Regions from separate parts of the Klebsiella variicola genome, predicted to be linked through region 2. Evidence: predicted binding sites of a transcription regulator. Region 2 holds the regulator's gene; the other holds the start of a gene.

Region 1 (8,992 bases), 2.2 Mb from region 2:
TCAGATCATCTCCTGCATGCTCAGCGCGCTGGTGGTGGAGTCTTTCGACAAGGGACAAATGGCGACGGTCAACGGTATGCGCGGCTCCGCGGCGTGGATCGCCAGCTTCCTGTTCTCATTATTAATCGGGGTGACCGCCGACAAAATTGGCTTCAACCCGCTGTTTATCGCCATGGGGTTCTTTGACCTGATTGGCGCCGTTTTCCTGGTGGCATTTATTGCTGAACGTCGCGCCAAGCGCGCCTGAGAGTGGATGTAAAATATGAAGACGTTGAAACACTGGAGTTTGCACCAACAGCTGGAGCATCACGTTGAATTGACCGTTGATGGTCAGCACACTTTGTGTCTGTACGTGCTGGAAGAGAATTTATTCCGCGTCTTGCTGAAGCGCCAGGGCCAACTGGCGCTGGATCGCACCTGGAGTATCGCCCCGCAGCAGGATGTGCCGTGGGAAGGCCGCGCGCGGGATGACCTCAGCGGTTTTAGCCTCCCGGCCTGGCAGATGACCAAAGAAGATGACGCGCTGACCATCGCCACCCGCCAGCTGCGCGTCACCGTCCACCAGCCGCTATGGCTGGAGTGGAGCTATCGCGACGACGCCGGCGAGTGGCAGACGCTCGCCAGTGACCGCCCCACCAGCGCCTATCTGGCAAACGCTCACGGCGACGGCGTCGCCCATTATCTGAGCCGCCGCAAAGATGAGCGTTTCTACGGGCTGGGTGAAAAAGCCGGCGACCTGCAGCGTAACGGCAAACGCTATGAAATGCGTAACCTCGATGCCATGGGCTACAACGCCGTCAGCACCGACCCGCTGTATAAACATATTCCGTTTACCATCACCCAGCGCAGCGATATCAGCTACGGCCTGTTCTATGACAACCTGAGCAGCTGCTGGCTGGATCTGGGCAATGAAATCGACAACTACCACACCGCCTATCGCCGCTGGCAGGCGGAGGCCGGCGATATCGATTATTACCTGTTTACCGGTAAACAGGTGCTGGATGTGACCAAAGCCTTCGTCCGCCTGACCGGTAAAACCCTGTTCGGGCCAAAATGGAGCCTCGGCTACAGCGGCTCCACCATGCACTACACCGACGCGCCGGATGCGCAAAATCAGCTGATGAACTTCATCCGCCTGTGCGAGCAGCACGCGATCCCTTGCGACTCGTTCCAGCTCTCTTCCGGCTATACCTCGATCAACGGCAAGCGCTACGTCTTTAACTGGAACTACGACAAGGTGCCGCAGCCAAAAGTGATGAGCCAGTCGTTCCATGATGCCGGGCTGAAGCTGGCCGCCAATATCAAACCCTGCCTGCTGCAGGATCATCCGCGCTATGGCGAAGTGGCGGAGCGCGGTCTTTTTATTCGCGATTCGCAAACCGACGCGCCGGAGCGCTCCAGCTTCTGGGATGATGAAGGGTCGCATCTCGACTTCACCAACCCGCACACCGTGGCCTGGTGGCAGGAAGGCGTGACCACCCAGCTACTGGAGATGGGTATCGATTCGACCTGGAACGATAATAACGAGTATGAGGTGTGGGACGGCGAGGCGCGCTGCTACGGCTTTGGCCGCGAAATCGCCATTAAACATATTCGCCCGGTGATGCCGTTGCTGATGATGCGCGCCTCCATGGAAGCCCAGCAGCGCTTTGCGCCGCAAAAGCGCCCGTATCTGATCTCCCGCTCCGGCTGCGCCGGGATGCAGCGCTACGTCCAGACCTGGAGCGGCGACAACCGCACCAACTGGGATACGCTGCGCTATAACATCCGCATGGGGCTGGGCATGAGCCTTTCCGGGCTGTTTAACGTCGGCCACGACGTCGGCGGTTTCTCCGGCGATAAACCCGAGCCGGAGCTGTTCGTGCGCTGGGTACAAAACGGCGTGATGCATCCGCGCTTTACCATTCATTCGTGGAATGACGACCAGACGGTCAATGAAGCCTGGATGTACCCGGAAATCACCCCGGCGATCCGCTCAGCCATCGAGCTGCGCTACCGTCTGCTGCCCTATTTGTACACCCTGTTATGGCAGGCGCATGCCGATGACGAACCGATGCTGCGCCCGACCTTCCTCGATCACCAGCACGATACCCAGACCTTCGCCGAGTGCGATGACTTCCTGCTGGGTCGCGATCTGCTGGTGGCCAGCGTGGTCGAGCCCGGCGCCCGTCAACGCCAGCTGTGGCTGCCCGATAATCAGGACGGCTGGTACGATTTTTACAGCCACCAGTGGTTCGCCGGCGGCCAGTGGGTGACGCTGGACGCGCCGCTGGAAAAACTGCCGCTGCTGGTCCGCGCCGGCGCCGGTCTGCCGCTTAGTGAACGTATCAGCCACGTCGATGCGCAAAAAGACGATCGTCGCGAACTGCAGTTGTTCCCGCTGAAAGGTACCGGCTCAACCCGCGGTCTGCTGTTTGAAGACGACGGCGAAAGCTGGGGCTATAAAGAGGGGGATGCGCTATGGCTGGAGTGGGAAATGATCTGCAGCGCCAACAGCATAAACCTGAATATCAACGCTCGCGGCAGCTACCGTCCGGCGTGGAAAGCGCTGAAGCTGTCATTACCGGCGGGAGAAAAGCGCAAGCTGCTGGTGAATGGCGTTGAAGGGACCGAGTGGAGGCGCTAAGCGATATGCCGGGCGGCGGCTTACGCCTTGCCCGGCCTGGATTTTATGATGTTCCCGGATTGCGCTACGCTAATCCGGGCTACAAACGGGTGGCCTCAAAATCCCCGGTGGCGCTACCGCTTACCGGGGCTACAGCACTGTGCGGTTTGGTAGCCCGGGTAACGGACAGTTTCAGTAACCATGGGTACAAGATAGCGCTCTTAAGCTCACAATGGCACGGACCGTAGGCCGGATAAGGCGCAGCCGCCATCCGGCGCGAAAGTGGCTCTTTACCCGCAGTTATTGCCCGGCGGCGCTACGCTTGCGCGGGCCTACAGATCACATGCCAGGCGTAGCCCGGGTAAGGCGTAGCCGCTACCCGGGTAACGGACAGGGATTACTCGATACCTTTGCTGCGCAGGTAGTCTTCGTAGTTACCGCTGAAATCGATCACGCGTTCTGGGGTGATCTCCAGGACGCGGGTCGCCAGCGAGCTGACGAACTCGCGGTCGTGAGAAACGAAGATCAGGGTGCCCTGATACATCTCCAGCGCCATGTTCAGCGATTCGATCGATTCCATATCCAGGTGGTTGGTCGGTTCGTCCATGATCAGGATGTTTGGCTTCTGCATCATCAGCTTACCGAACAGCATGCGCCCTTTCTCACCACCAGAAAGGACTTTCGCCGGCTTTTTGATATCGTCCTGGCTAAACAACAGACGGCCGAGGATACTGCGTACCGCCTGCTCGTCGTCGCTTTCCTGCTTCCACTGGCTCATCCACTCGAAGACCGTCAGGTCGTTTTCGAACTCGTACTCATGATCCTGCGCGTAGTAACCAATTTGCGCGTTTTCAGACCATTTCACGGTGCCGTTGTCCGGCTGCAGTTCGCCTACCAGAGTTTTCAGCATGGTGGATTTACCCACGCCATTGGCGCCCAGAATGGCAATCTTCTCGCCCACTTCCAGCAACAGGTTGACCTTTTTGAACAGCGGACCTTCATCAAAGCCTTTGGTAAGGGCTTCCACTTCCAGCGCGTTACGGAACAGTTTCTTGTCCTGTTCGAAGCGGATAAACGGGTTCTGACGGCTGGAGGCTTTAACCTCTTCCAGCTTGATTTTGTCAATCTGGCGCGCGCGCGAGGTGGCCTGACGTGATTTAGAAGCGTTGGCGCTAAAGCGGCTAACGAAGGACTGCAGGTCCGCAATCTGCGCTTTTTTCTTGGCGTTGTCCGCCAGCAGACGCTCACGCGCCTGGGTGGCCGCGGTCATGTATTCGTCGTAGTTGCCCGGATAGACGCGCAGCTCGCCGTAGTCGAGGTCCGCCATGTGGGTGCAGACCATGTTCAGGAAGTGACGGTCGTGCGAGATGATGATCATGGTGCTGTCGCGATCGTTCAGCGTCTGCTCCAGCCAGCGGATGGTGTCGATGTCCAGGTTGTTCGTCGGTTCGTCGAGCAGCAGGATATCCGGATTGGAGAACAGCGCCTGCGCCAGCAGGACGCGCAGTTTCCAGCCCGGCGCGACTTCGCTCATCGGGCCGTAATGCTGTTCAACCGGAATGCCGACGCCGAGCAGCAGTTCGCCGGCGCGCGCTTCGGCGGAGTAACCGTCCATCTCGCCGTATTTGACTTCCAGGTCGGCCACTTTATAGCCGTCTTCCTCGCTCATTTCGGGCAGCGCGTAGATGCGATCGCGCTCTTGCTTCACTTCCCACAGCTCGCCGTGGCCCATGATAACCGTATCCAGCACGGTGAATGCTTCGAAGGCGAACTGATCCTGGCGCAGCTTACCGATACGCTCGTTCGGGTCGAGAGAAACGTTGCCCAGCGTCGGCTCGAGATCGCCGCCGAGGATCTTCATAAAGGTCGATTTACCGCTGCCGTTGGCGCCGATCAGACCATAACGGTTGCCGCCGCCAAATTTAACGGAGATATTTTCGAACAGCGGCTTACTGCCAAACTGCATGGTAACGTTGCTGGATACTAGCACGGGGATATCCTGAAAAAAGAGAATGAGGGGTGTGACACAACAGACATTATGCCAGCAAATGACACACTTTTCACGGCCTGCGGTAAATTCCGCCGCGGCGCTTGTGCTAAGGTCTTTGTCAGATGAGCCGCAGACCAGGGCTCAAACGGTTATTCTGTACGTCATTATGAGGAACCCCATGACCACCAGCCTACCGCGACACCCGGCTTTTTTATCCCTGCAGGGCGGTATCAATTTTCGCGACCTCGGCGGCCAGCGCGCCGCCGACGGACGCACGGTACGCAGCGGCAAGCTGCTACGCTCCGGCGCGCTAAATCGGTTGACGGCGGACGATCTCAACCATCTGGCGACGCTGCCGCTCAGTCGGGTGCTCGACTATCGCGACCCCGGCGAAGTGCAGCGCACCCCTGACAAGCTTAGCCCGCTCACTCACTATTTAAACGCGCCCGCTAATCCGCCGCTCGGCGATGTGAATGCGAAAGTCACCGAGCTGAATGCTGCCACCCTTAACGCGCTGAACGGGGAGCAGTTTATGCTGCAACTGTATCGCCAGTTGCCCTTTAATAACCCGGCCTATCGCCAGCTCGCCGCCTGGCTGACCACGCCTTTTGAAGGCGCTTTACTGCAACACTGCGCCGTCGGCAAAGATCGCACCGGCGTCGGCTGCGCGTTAACCCTGTTTGCCGTCGGATGCGACAGCGAGACGGTCATGGAGGAGTATCTGCTCACCCACGGCATGCTGACACAAGTGGAAGCCTGGATGCTGGAGATGCTGGGCAACGACCTGACGCCCCAGGGACGCCAGAGTCTGGCGGATATCCTGACGGTGAAAGAGTCCTATCTCGCCGCCGCGCTGTCAGCCATCCACCAGCGCTATGGCACGGTCGACGCCTGGCTGGCAGAAGAGTACCAGCTCACCGCCCCGGCACGCGCTTCGCTACAGGACCGGTTACTGGAAGGATAACCTCCCTGTCACCCGCGTGAGAGGCGGCGATTGCATCATCCGCCAGCCCCGTCAGCCGAGGCTACAGGGAAAAAAATGTGATTTCGTACACATCTGATTTACCTGTTTAGCGGAATGCACATATAATGCGCTCCCATCTACTGTCTCAATCATTAACAAAGGCCTGTGTGGCGTTGATTTCGCACACGACATTAAAGACTATGAAATTATCTACACTCTTAGCGGCAGCCTTCGCCCTCGTAGGCTTTTGCAATACAGCGTCTGCTGTCACCTATCCTTTGCCGACCGACGGCAGCCGTTTGGTTGGTCAGAATCAGGTCATCACCATTCCGGATGATAACAAGCAGCCGCTGGAATACTTTGCGGCGAAATATCAGATGGGGCTGTCCAACATGCTGGAAGCCAACCCGGGGGTGGACACCTATCTGCCAAAAGGCGGTAGCGTCCTGAACATCCCGCAGCAGCTGATCCTGCCGGACACCGTCCACGAAGGCATCGTCATCAACAGCGCCGAGATGCGTCTGTATTACTATCCGAAAGGCACCAACACCGTGATCGTTCTGCCGATCGGTATCGGCCAGTTAGGTAAAGATACGCCGATTAACTGGACCACCAAAGTCGAACGCAAGAAGGCCGGCCCGACCTGGACGCCGACCGCCAAGATGCACGCTGAATACGCCGCTGCCGGCAACCCGCTGCCAGCCGTCGTACCGGCCGGTCCGGATAACCCGATGGGTCTGTACGCGTTATATATTGGCCGTCTGTACGCCATCCACGGCACCAACGCTAACTTTGGTATTGGCCTGCGCGTGAGCCACGGCTGCGTGCGTCTGCGCAACGATGACATCAAATTCCTGTTTGAGAATGTGCCGGTCGGCACCCGCGTGCAGTTTATCGATGAGCCGGTAAAAGCGACCACCGAGCCGGACGGCAGCCGTTACATTGAGGTTCACAACCCGCTGTCGACCACCGAAGCGCAGTTCCAGGGCGGCGAAATCGTGCCGATCACCCTGACTCAGCCGGTACAGGCGATCACCAGCCAGTCTGATGTCGATCAGAACGTGGTTGAGCAGGCTATCCAGAACCGCTCCGGTATGCCGGTGCGTCTGAACTAAGTTCTGCATGACAAGAAAAACGGCGGGCCTGATGCCCGCCGTTTTTTTATCTGCATTTCCCCGGGCTGCGGCTGACGCCTTGCCTGGGTTACCAAACCTGACAACACCCTGGGCCTGCTAAGCGCTGCGCAAACAGGGGTCCCCGGTCTAGCCGTTATTCACCAGAATAATCCCGCCGTGATCGTAGCGATAGTGACAGTGGGCATACTCCAGCGGCGTACCGTCTTCGAGGTAGATCACCTGTTCAACCTCCAGCACCGGGTCGGTGAGGTCGCAGTGAAGATGTAATTTATCCAGTTCATCCGGCTTCATCGCACGCACCACGCGGTAAGATCCCATCAGCTTCAGCCCCAGCGTCTCCTGGATATAGCGAAACACCGAGCTTTCCAGATGGCTTTTATTGAGCCCCGGCACCAGCCCCACCGGCATGACCGTCAGATCCAGCGACACCGGTTCCCCGTTGAGCAACCGCAGGCGAACGAAGTCATACACCGGCGCATCGGCGTCAATCAGCAGCGAACTCTGCTCTTTGTCGCTGGGAAAACGCACCTCAAAGCGCACCACTTCGCTTTGTACCTCGCCAAGATGCTCCCAGGTTTTGGTGGCGCCAAAATAGTCGCTGCCGGGCAACTCCCACTGCGACAGCTGGAGAAAATTTTTCCGCACAAAGGTACCCAGTCCTTTGCGGGTATAGATAAGCCCTTCGACGATTAACTGACGCATCGCCTGCTGGATCGTCATCCGGCTGGTGTTGAACTCCGCCGCCAGCGCAAACTGGTCGGGTAGCGGCGCGCTGGCAGGATACTGCTGGCTGATGATGCGTTTTTTTATTTCCCGCGCGATTTGCAGATACTTCGCCGTCATTCCCGGTCCTTTTACATTCTGTGTGTGGCTGGCGGACAGCATACTTGACCTGACCGCCAGGACACTGTTACATCGCTTCGCCGTTGCTGTGGATCACCTGCTTTAGCCACGCATAGCTCTTCTTCGGCACCCGCCGCAGATCCTTGAGGTCATGGTTCTCACGATTGACGTACACCACGCCGTAGCGCTTACGCATATCGCCCTGAGAGCTGAGGATATCGATTAATCCCCAGCCGAGATAGCCAATCACCTGCGCGCCGTCCTCAAATATCGCCGCTTTCATGGCGTTAATATGGTCGCGATGGTAGGCGATGCGGTAATCATCGGCAATGGGATGTTCGCCATCCCAGGATTCGATCACCCCGATGCCATTTTCAATCGGGAACACCGGTAGCCGCCAGTCATTGTAATAGCGGGTGATGATCATGCGAAATCCCAGCGGATCGATCTGCCAGTTCCATTCCGTCGCTTTCAGGTACGGGTTATCCTGATTACCGAATAGCATGTAATTGTTGACCGCCGTTCCCGGCGGGATCGCGTCGCTATTGAGCGCACGGCTGGCGTAATAGCTGAACGCCAGATAATCGACCTTCACCGTCGCCATCAGCGCGATATCTTCAGGGCGATAAATATCGTCAAAGCCTTGGCGAGCGACAAAATGCATCACCTCCGGGCTATAACCCTCGCCGGCGTAGGCGCGCAGCAGGTTCTGGTTTAAAAACTCGTCCAGTTGCTGGGCGCAGAGAATATCGCGTGGTTTGCAGGTAGCCGGATAGACCAGCGCATGGGCCAGCATTCCGCCCATCAGGCACTGCGGCTTCGTCTGATGCAGATAGTGGGTCAGATGGACATGCGCCATCATCACGTGGTGCTGGATCTGGTAGAGTTCGCGCAGCGTTTTATCGCCACGCAAATAGCCGGTGATCAGGAAGGCTTCCGGCGAATGGTAGAGGTTCTGTTCATTGAAGGTCAGCCAGTACTTCACCTTATCGCCGTAACAGTCGATCATCTTCTGGCCATAGCGGATAAAGGCGTCCATGACCCGGCGGTCGGTAAAACCGTTGTAACGCTCCGCCAGCGACAGCGGCATATCAAAGTGATACAGGCAGATCATCGGTTCAATACCGCGGGCAATGAGTTCATCGATAAACTGATGGTAGAACGCGATCCCCTCTTCATTGAATTCGCCGTCCCCTTCCGGGCACACCCGGCTCCAGGCGATCTGGAAGCGGTAGCAGTTCATGCCCAGATCCTGCATCAGATCGAAATCTTCGCGAAAGCGATGATAGGAGTCGGTCGCGACCTTCCAGTCCGAGGCGAATTCCGCCGGTTGACGAATATCGTACACCGACATCCCCTTGCCCCCCTCGTTCCACGCCCCCTCCGTCTGCATGCTGGAGACGGAATTACCCCATAAAAAATCTGCCGGTAGTGTGTTCTTCATGCTGCGCCTC
Region 2 (8,992 bases):
ATCCCCTGACGGTGACCCGTTATCACTCGCTGGTGATTGACCCGCCGACGCTCCCGCCCGAGTTTATCGTCACCGCCCGCAGCGCCAGCGCTGAGATTATGGGGATCCGCCACCGCGCCTGGGATCTTGAGGGCGTGCAGTTTCATCCGGAAAGCATCCTCAGCGAGCAGGGCCATCAATTGCTGGAAAACTTTCTGAAGCGGTGATTTTCAGTTGCCATTGACTGATTTTTTATGCATATTTTGTGATTATATTTTCATGATTACATCTGCATAACGAAGAGGGATGGGCAAGACATGGCAACTGAACAACCGGCAATCACCCGCGCCACATTCGATGAAGTTATTTTGCCGATTTATGCACCAGCAGAATTCATCCCGGTGAAAGGGAAAGGCAGCCGCGTCTGGGATCAGCAGGGCAAAGAGTATGTTGATTTTGCCGGCGGTATCGCGGTGACGGCGCTCGGCCATTGCCACCCGGCGCTGGTGGCGGCGCTCCACGAGCAGGGCGAAACGCTGTGGCACACCAGCAACGTCTTTACCAATGAGCCAGCGCTGCGTCTGGGACGTAAACTTGTCGAGGCCACCTTCGCCGAGCGCGTGGTGTTTATGAACTCCGGTACGGAAGCCAATGAAACGGCCTTTAAGCTGGCGCGTCACTATGCGGTGACCCGCCATAGCCCGTATAAAACCAAAATCATTGCCTTCCATAATGCCTTCCATGGCCGCTCCCTGTTTACCGTTTCCGTCGGTGGGCAGCCGAAGTACTCCGATGGTTTCGGCCCGAAACCGGCGGATATTGTCCATATTCCCTTCAACGACCTGCAGGCGGTAAAAGCGGTGATGGATGACCACACTTGCGCAGTGGTGGTGGAGCCGATTCAGGGCGAAGGCGGCGTGACGGCAGCGACGCCGGCCTTCCTGCAGGGGCTGCGTGAGCTGTGCGATCAGCACCAGGCGCTGTTAGTCTTTGATGAAGTGCAGTGCGGTATGGGGCGTACCGGATCGCTGTTCGCCTATATGCATTACGGTGTGACGCCGGATATTCTGACCAGCGCCAAAGCGCTCGGCGGCGGCTTCCCGGTCAGCGCCATGCTGACCACCCATGAGATCGCCAGCGCCTTCCATGCGGGTTCCCATGGCTCAACCTACGGCGGCAACCCGCTGGCCTGCGCGGTCGCCAACGCCGCCTTCGATCTAATCAATACCCCGGCGGTGCTGGATGGCGTGAGCGCGAAGCGCGAACTGTTCGTCAAACACCTGCAGCAGCTGGATGCTGAATTTGATCTGTTCAGTGATATTCGCGGGATGGGCCTGCTGATTGGCGCCGAACTCAAGCCGCAGCACAAGGGCCGCGCGCGTGATTTCCTCTATGCCGCTGCGCAAGCCGGCGTCATGGTGCTCAACGCCGGGCCGGACGTGATGCGTTTTGTTCCCTCGCTGATCATCGACGAGCAGGATATTGCCGAGGGGATGGCGCGTTTTGCCCAGGCAGTGGCAAAGGTGATTAACGGCTGATTTTCCGCAGCCAGATGCCATGATGCGGCCGCTGACGCCATGCTACTGACGATATGGTATGCATGGTGTTCAGATGGCCCAGAATGCGTTGCAGGTGCTGCTCCAGGGTACTTAACGGACCGTTCGGCACCTCTGTTTCCGGCGACTCCAGAATATTGGCATCCCCTGCGCTGCCGGGACCATCGCTGTCCAGCCGCTGCTGGCAGCGTTGCAAGGCAATCTCACAAGATTCGAGATAGCGCTGGGCAAGATCCGGGGTGAGCATCGTATGCTCCCGGGCCAGGGTGGTCATAGCGTTGATGTGTTCGACGATAAACTGACTGTGCGTCACCCACAGCTTCATATCTTCCAGGTAGTGGGTATTAAAACCGGGCTCCTGCATCGCCTGATTCAGGGAGTTGTAGAGCGCGTTATGCGCCTGGTTGACGCGCATGCGTTGATAGGCCAGCGCGGGGGCTTTTGGATCGGCGCTGAGGATCAGGCGAATCGCCTGCTGGTCGGCCTCCAGCGCATCGTGGGCGTTTTTTTTCAGCAGGCCGCTCTGCCACTGCGGCCACAGCCAGACCATCCCGCCGAAGGCGATCAGGCAGCCGATAAGCGTGTCGATAAGCCGGGCGACAATAAACTGTTCGCCGTTGAGCGTCAGCAGTTGCAGGGTATACACCGCCGTCACCGTAAAGCCTACCATCGCCCAGCCATAGTGTTTACGGATGATCAGATAGCTGAGCAGGGTAATCAGCAGCATGCCACTCAGGGTATAGCTCTCCGGAACGTGAAAGTGCAAGGTTAGCCCGGCGATGACCAGGCCGGCGAGCGTTCCCGCCGCCCGGTGAACAATTCGCACCCGCGTGGCGCCGTAGCCGTTTTGCGTGACGAAGAGCACCGTCATCAGGATCCAGTAGGGCTTCGGCAAATGCAGGGCGTTGCCCATCAGGCTGGCGACGCTCAGCATGACGCTGATGCGCGCGGCATTGCGCAGTGCGGGTGATTTCAGCGACAGATAGTTCTTTAGCGCGGGAAACAGCGGTAAACGACGCTCTTTGTCGGCCATCAGATCCCGGGCATACAGGGGGCGCTGGGTATGCAGCACCCGGGCGATACGGCTAAAGTGCCAGGCGCAGAACTGACCGACCGGGTTGTCCGGATGCTGGCGGGCGATCTTTTCCAGAGCCTCAATCTGTTTATCCATCTGAAAACGCTGCGGAAAGCGATGATAGAGAATATCATCCGCCAGCACGCGCAGGCGGGCAGCGACGGTTTGCGCATTCCAGCGGATCACCGCTTCGGCATGGCTGCGTTCCACCAGCTTTTGTACCTCTTCTGGCTGATGCAGGCTAACCGAAATATGTTCCTGTAGATCCAGCCCAACCTGGAACGCCCGCAGCAGACGCTTGTGGTCGTTGCGTTGGTTGGCGGCCAGCATATGCATCTGCTGATAGCACTGGGTAATCAGGTCGACTACCTTCTGCTGGCGGGTGAGCAGCGGCGGCAGGGCGGTCGACGGATCGGTATGCTGGGTCAACAGACTGTATTTGGCTTCACAATAGTCAGCCAGTTCCCGGTAAAGCAGGCTGAGCGACTCCCGCAGCGGCTGTTCGCGCCACAGCCAGAACCAGAGCCAGTTAAACACGCCGTACCACAGCGTACCGAAAGCGTAGATCAGCAGTGGTTCCCAGATGGGCATATTGCCCGCCAGGCTCAGGGTAAAGATAGCGGCGATCAGCGACGCGGGCAGCAGGCGCGCGTGCAGCGAACTGATCTCCGCGGTGACGCCGAGCAATAGCGCCAGGCCGCTGAGAATAAGCGGCAGGGGAATGGCCTGAGCGAGCAGCAACTGCACCACCAGACTGCATCCGGCAAACAGACAGCCGCCGATAATCAGACGTTTGAAAAAGCGCTTATGTGGGGTATCAAGACCGGCAATGTTGCAGCAGGCGGGCACTAAGGAAAACAACAGCCCCTGCTGGAGATGGCCGAGCAGAAGACCGATGGCCACAGGCAGACACAGCACCAGCGTTTGCCGCAGTGCATAGTTGACTTCCGGGTGGTAAATCAGCCTGCGCCACATGAGGGAAAAACAAGAACGGCGTACTGCAGGAGCAATACGCCGCTTAGCAACTTAACGGGTGCCGTAGACGACGATAGTTTTACCGTGTGCGGAAATCAGGTTCTGATCTTCCAGCATTTTCAAAATACGGCCAACCGTTTCACGAGAGCAGCCGACGATCTGACCAATTTCCTGACGGGTAATTTTAATTTGCATACCGTCCGGGTGGGTCATGGCATCGGGTTGCTTCGCCAGGTTCAGCAGCGTCTGGGCGATACGGCCCGTCACGTCGAGGAAGGCGAGGTTGCCCACTTTCTCAGACGTGACCTGCAGACGGCGAGCCATTTGCGAAGAGAGGCGCATCAGAATGTCCGGGTTAACCTGGATCAGCTGACGGAATTTCTTATAAGAGATTTCGGCCACTTCACATGCGGTTTTCGCCCGTACCCAGGCGCTACGCTCCTGACCCTCTTCAAACAGGCCTAATTCACCGATGAAATCGCCCTGGTTGAGGTAGGAGAGGATCATCTCTTTACCTTCTTCATCCTTGATGAGTACAGCCACGGAGCCTTTAACGATGTAGTACAGCGTTTCTGCTTTTTCACCCTGGTGGATCAGCGTGCTCTTTGATGGGTACTTATGAATGTGGCAATGAGACAAGAACCATTCAAGGGTAGGGTCTGTTTGCGGTTTGCCAAGCACCATGCGCGGTTATCCTCTGTTATAAGCTATCTCCGGGCGCCGACACTACACGGCGTCCGGGCATGCAATCGTATTGTTTCCCTATACCTGGGAAGCTGGCTGATGATTTTTCGACAGCCCGTAATGTGAACTCCTCTGCATACATGCAGTACATCAATGTAATACTGTAGCATCCAGACTGTTTTAGCATAGCTTTCGCCGCATGTCTCCTGGTGTCTCGCTTCAGCATGACGCAGGTCGCCTTCCGTTGCGAGAATTGTTATGTGCGCGTAATCTGACAGGAAAATTGCGATACTGGAGTTAAATTTTATGCAAGCGCGTGTGAAATGGGTTGAAGGGTTAACCTTTATCGGGGAGTCCGCGTCAGGACACCAGATTCTGATGGATGGCAACTCCGGGGATAAGGCACCCAGCCCGATGGAGATGGTGCTGATGGCGGCGGGCGGTTGCAGTGCGATCGATGTGGTTTCTATTCTGCAAAAAGGTCGCCATGAGGTGACCAACTGCGAAGTGAAGCTGACGTCGGAGCGCCGCGAAGAGGCGCCGCGTCTGTTTACGCATATTAATCTGCACTTTATCGTCACCGGTAAGGCGCTGAAAGATGCCGCGGTCTCCCGGGCGGTGGATCTGTCGGCAGAGAAATACTGCTCGGTGGCGCTGATGCTGGAAAAAGCGGTGAAGATCACCCACTCCTATGAAGTGATCGAGGCGTAGTCTTCGCCTGCCGTTGTGAAGCATCTCAACCCCGGCCTGGCCGGGGTTTTTTCTGTTAGCCGATCTTGCGGCCTTCCATCAGGCGCTCGACCAGCGGCGTCATGATAAGCTCCATCGCCAGCCCCATTTTACCGCCCGGCACCACCAGCGTGTTCATGTGCGAGATAAACGACCCCTGCAGCATCGCCAGCAGCCAGGGGAAGTCGATATTCTGCAGGTTACGGAAATGGATCACCACAAAGCTCTCGTCCAGCGAGGGAATAGTTTTCGCGGCAAACGGGTTGGAAGTGTCTACCGTCGGCACGCGCTGAAAGTTGATATGGGTGCGGGAAAATTGCGGGGTAATGAAGTTGATGTAGTCTTCCATCGAGCGGACGACTGAGTCCATCACCGCCTCCCGGGAGTGGCCGCGCTCGCTGGTGTCGCGAATAAGCTTTTGGATCCACTCGAGGTTAACGATAGGCACTACGCCGACCAGCAGGTCGACATGGCTGGCGACATCATGATGCGGCGTGACAACCCCGCCGTGCAGCCCCTCATAGAACAGTACGTCTGTCGGCTCCGGCAGCGGCTGCCAGGGGGTGAAAGTCCCTGGCACCTGATTCCACGGTACGGCTTCGTCATAGGTATGCAGGTATTTCCGCGACTGGCCTTTTCCGTGGCGGCCATAGTCGATAAAGGTCTGCTCCAGCAGGCCAAAGTCGTTCGCCTCCGGGCCAAAGTAGCTGATATGTTTGCCCTGATCCCGCGCCTTGCGGATCGCCATGTCCATTTCCGGGCGGGTGTAGCGATGAAAGCTATCGCCTTCCACCTCCGCGGCGTGCAGGTTTAGCTGCGCGAAGATTTTGCGAAAGGCAAGGCTGGTGGTGGTAGTGCCCGCGCCGCTGGAGCCCGTGACGGCGATCACCGGATGTTTGGCAGACATAACAACTCCCTGGTTAAACGATGTAGTGGCGTCGCCTTAGCCGTTAAACAGCGCGCGCGGCATAATATTGACCGTCTCATGCAGTTCCGACCACACAAGGACCGCCTCTCCGCGTTTCAACTGCTGTTTTACATCGGCGACTTTATCGGCAAGTGAACGTTCATGTTCACCATAATCGGTGCCTTCACGTAACACAAAGCTTTCAATCAGGTTATCCAGCGTTTCGGGATCCAGATCCTGCCAGGGAATAATCATACGGCGACCTCCAGCCAACGGTTTAACCAGTCCGGGATGCGTCTTTCCAGCCACATCTCCGGCTTACGCAGGGTGCCGCCGACGAAACCAACGTGGCCGCCTTGCTCAGTTAATTGATACTCAACGTTCGCCGGCAGTTGCTCCTGCGGCGGTATGGAGTGGTGATCCATAAATGGATCGTCTTTCGCGTGAATGATGAGCGTTGGCTTAGTGATATCGCTGAGCCGCGGCATGGCGCTGCATTGCCGGTAATAATCCAGCGCATCGGCGAAACCATGGATTTTGGCGGTGATCATATCGTCAAATTCCCGGATGCGGCGCATCCCTTTAAGCTGGCGTAAATCGACAGGCAGTGAGCCAGGATACGCTTTCAGCTTGCGTGAGGCATTGGCTTTTAACAGATTGAGCAGATAGCGCTGATAAACCCGCGAGAAGCCCTTATCCATATGATAGCTGCAGGCTTCCAGCATAAAAGGCGCGGAGACGATCACCGCCGCATCCAGCGGGCAGCGGTCGCCTTCTTCTGCCAGCAGGCAGCCCAGCATATTGCCGCCTAGTGAATAGCCGACGGCCGCAGTCGGCGCGGGACCAAACTCGCGCTGTAGCCAGTGCAGAAACCAGGTGCCATCTTCTGTTTCGCCGGAGTGATAGATGCGGTTATTGCGGTTAGGTTCGCCGCTGCAGCCGCGGAAATGCATAACCACGCCCAGCCAGTCGCGCTGCATCGCCGCGTGGATCAGACCATGGGCGTACGGGCTGTGCAGGCTTCCTTCGAGACCATGAAAGACGACGAGGCGCGGCTTATGGCGCGCCTGATGCGGGTCTTCGCTCCAGGCCAGATCGACAAAATCGCCGTCCGGCAGCTCAAGGCGCTGCCAGTGCGGGGTAAAGCGCAATTTACGGCGGATCAGCCGCGGCAGCATGGTTTGCAGATGACGATTGCCCACGCCGCGCATCGGATGGAACTCACGCGAATCGTTTTCGGGGGGCGTCATGTCTGTGGGGATGATTTCAACCATAGCACCAGAACAATTAATAAACGTGATGATGACTATACCGCGCAGGGCGCACAGGGGTTAGCCAATATGTGGTCTTGTGGCCAGCGACGCCAGGTTACAGCAAAAACAAATCATTGATGTCACTGATGGCAGGCCATGGAGAGGGCAGAAACCCACCCTGCCAGCGGCATCGTACGCGCAGGCAGGATGAGGAAGTCAATATTAGCCTTCCTGAAGCATCTGCTCCAGCTGCTCCTGGGCCTCCAGCCAGGCCATTTCACACTCCTCCAGCCCGGACTTCGCGCTGGCCTGCTGCTGCAGGCATTCGGTTAGTTCGGCTTTACGTGAGGCGTCATAAAGCTCACTGTCGCCAAGTTTTTCTTCCGCACTGGCCAACTGCGCGTTGAGCTTGTCCATCTCTTTTTCCAGACGGGCGATCTCTTTGCGCAGCGGTTGGGTCTGGCTGCGCAGTTCCGCTTCCCGACGCTTCTGGTCCTTGCGCGCCTGCGCGCTGTTGCCGCTCTCTTTTGGCGCGTCGCTGCTCTGTGATTCCTGTTTTTGCGAGTCGCTGAGCCACTGCTGATAATCTTCCAGATCGCCGTCGAACGGCTCGACTTTACCGTCATGAACGAGGTACAGATCGTCGGTGGTGGAACGGATCAGGTGACGATCGTGCGACACGACAACCAGCGCCCCTTCAAAGTCGATCAGCGCTTCGGTTAAGGCCTGACGCATATCGAGGTCAAGGTGGTTGGTCGGTTCATCGAGCAGCAGCAGGTTAGGGCGCTGCCAGACGATCAGGGCCAGTACCAGGCGCGCTTTTTCTCCACCAGAGAAGCGGCGGGTCTCTTCGCTGACCTTATCGCCCTGGAAACCAAAGCCGCCCAGATAATCACGCAGTTTCTGCTCCAGTTCCTGCGGGGCCAGGCGCGCCAGGTGCTGCAGCGGCGACTCATCGGCACGCAGGAACTCCAGTTGATGCTGGGCGAAGTAGCCGAGCTTGATACCTTTTGCGAGACCGATCTCGCCGCTCACCGGCTGGAGTTCACCCGCCAGCAGCTTAATCAGAGTCGACTTCCCGGCGCCGTTGCGGCCCAGCAGGCCGATGCGCGAGCCCGGCACCAGATTGAGCTTGATGGAGTCGAGGATAATACGCTCGCCGTAACCGGCGCTGACTTTCTCCATTTTCAGTAACGGGTTAGGCAGACTCTCCGGCTGGCGGAAGCTGAAGTGGAACGGGTTATCCACGTGCGCCGGGGCGATAAGCTCCATCCGTTCGAGCATTTTGATACGGCTTTGCGCCTGCTTGGCCTTGGTGGCCTTAGCGCGGAAGCGGTCGATATAGCTTTGCAGATGCGCAACGCGCTGCTGCTGGCTTTCGTACATCGCCTGCTGCTGAGAGAGACGGGTAGCGCGCTGCACTTCGAACGAGCTGTAGTTACCGGTGTACTCAAACATCGTCTGCTGTTCGATATGGATAATTTTGTCGACGATAGGATCGAGAAAATCGCGATCGTGGGAGATCAGGATCAGCGTCCCTGTGTAACCCTTAAGCCATTTTTCGAGCCAGATGACGGCATCGAGGTCGAGGTGGTTAGTCGGTTCATCGAGCAGCAGCAGATCGGAGCGGCAAATCAGCGCCTGGGCGAGGTTAAGGCGCATACGCCAGCCGCCGGAAAAATCGCTGACCGGCCGCTCCAGCTGTTCGTTGCTGAATCCCAGACCGTGCAGCAGGCTGGCAGCGCGCGAACGGATGGTCCAGGCGTCGATGGCGTCCAGCTTGCCGTGGACCGTGGCGATGGCATGGCCGTCGTTGCGCTCATTTGCCTGCTGG

Evidence for each region. Region 2 encodes CRP, which controls carbon source genes, mostly activating them, when cyclic AMP is high. Its sites were predicted from a motif close to ATGTGANNNNNNTCACAT; they were not measured.
Region 1: a site for CRP is predicted at 5,635-5,652, ahead of ldtB (L,D-transpeptidase). Genes of this name have one in related genera too.

What each region holds. Positions count from the first base shown of each region.
Region 1 is NZ_CP010523.2:3,755,123-3,764,114, forward strand. Features, by position in the region: gene SP68_RS17585 (MFS transporter) at 1-247, shown strand, start outside; gene SP68_RS17590 (glycoside hydrolase family 31 protein) at 263-2,626, shown strand; gene SP68_RS17595 (ABC-F family ATPase) at 3,003-4,595, opposite strand; partial or broken gene SP68_RS17600 (tyrosine-protein phosphatase) at 4,644-5,559, shown strand; gene ldtB (L,D-transpeptidase) at 5,760-6,674, shown strand; gene SP68_RS17610 (GntR family transcriptional regulator) at 6,822-7,538, opposite strand; gene SP68_RS17615 (glycoside hydrolase family 1 protein) at 7,606-8,982, opposite strand.
Region 2 is NZ_CP010523.2:409,257-418,248, forward strand. Features, by position in the region: gene pabA (aminodeoxychorismate synthase component 2) at 1-206, shown strand, start outside; gene argD (bifunctional acetylornithine/succinyldiaminopimelate transaminase) at 297-1,517, shown strand; gene SP68_RS01835 (YccS/YhfK family putative transporter) at 1,507-3,585, opposite strand; gene crp (cAMP-activated global transcriptional regulator CRP) at 3,637-4,269, opposite strand; gene SP68_RS01845 (OsmC family protein) at 4,576-4,980, shown strand; gene SP68_RS01850 (phosphoribulokinase) at 5,036-5,905, opposite strand; gene SP68_RS01855 (YheU family protein) at 5,942-6,160, opposite strand; gene SP68_RS01860 (hydrolase) at 6,157-7,116, opposite strand; gene SP68_RS01865 (ABC transporter ATP-binding protein) at 7,381-8,992, opposite strand, start outside.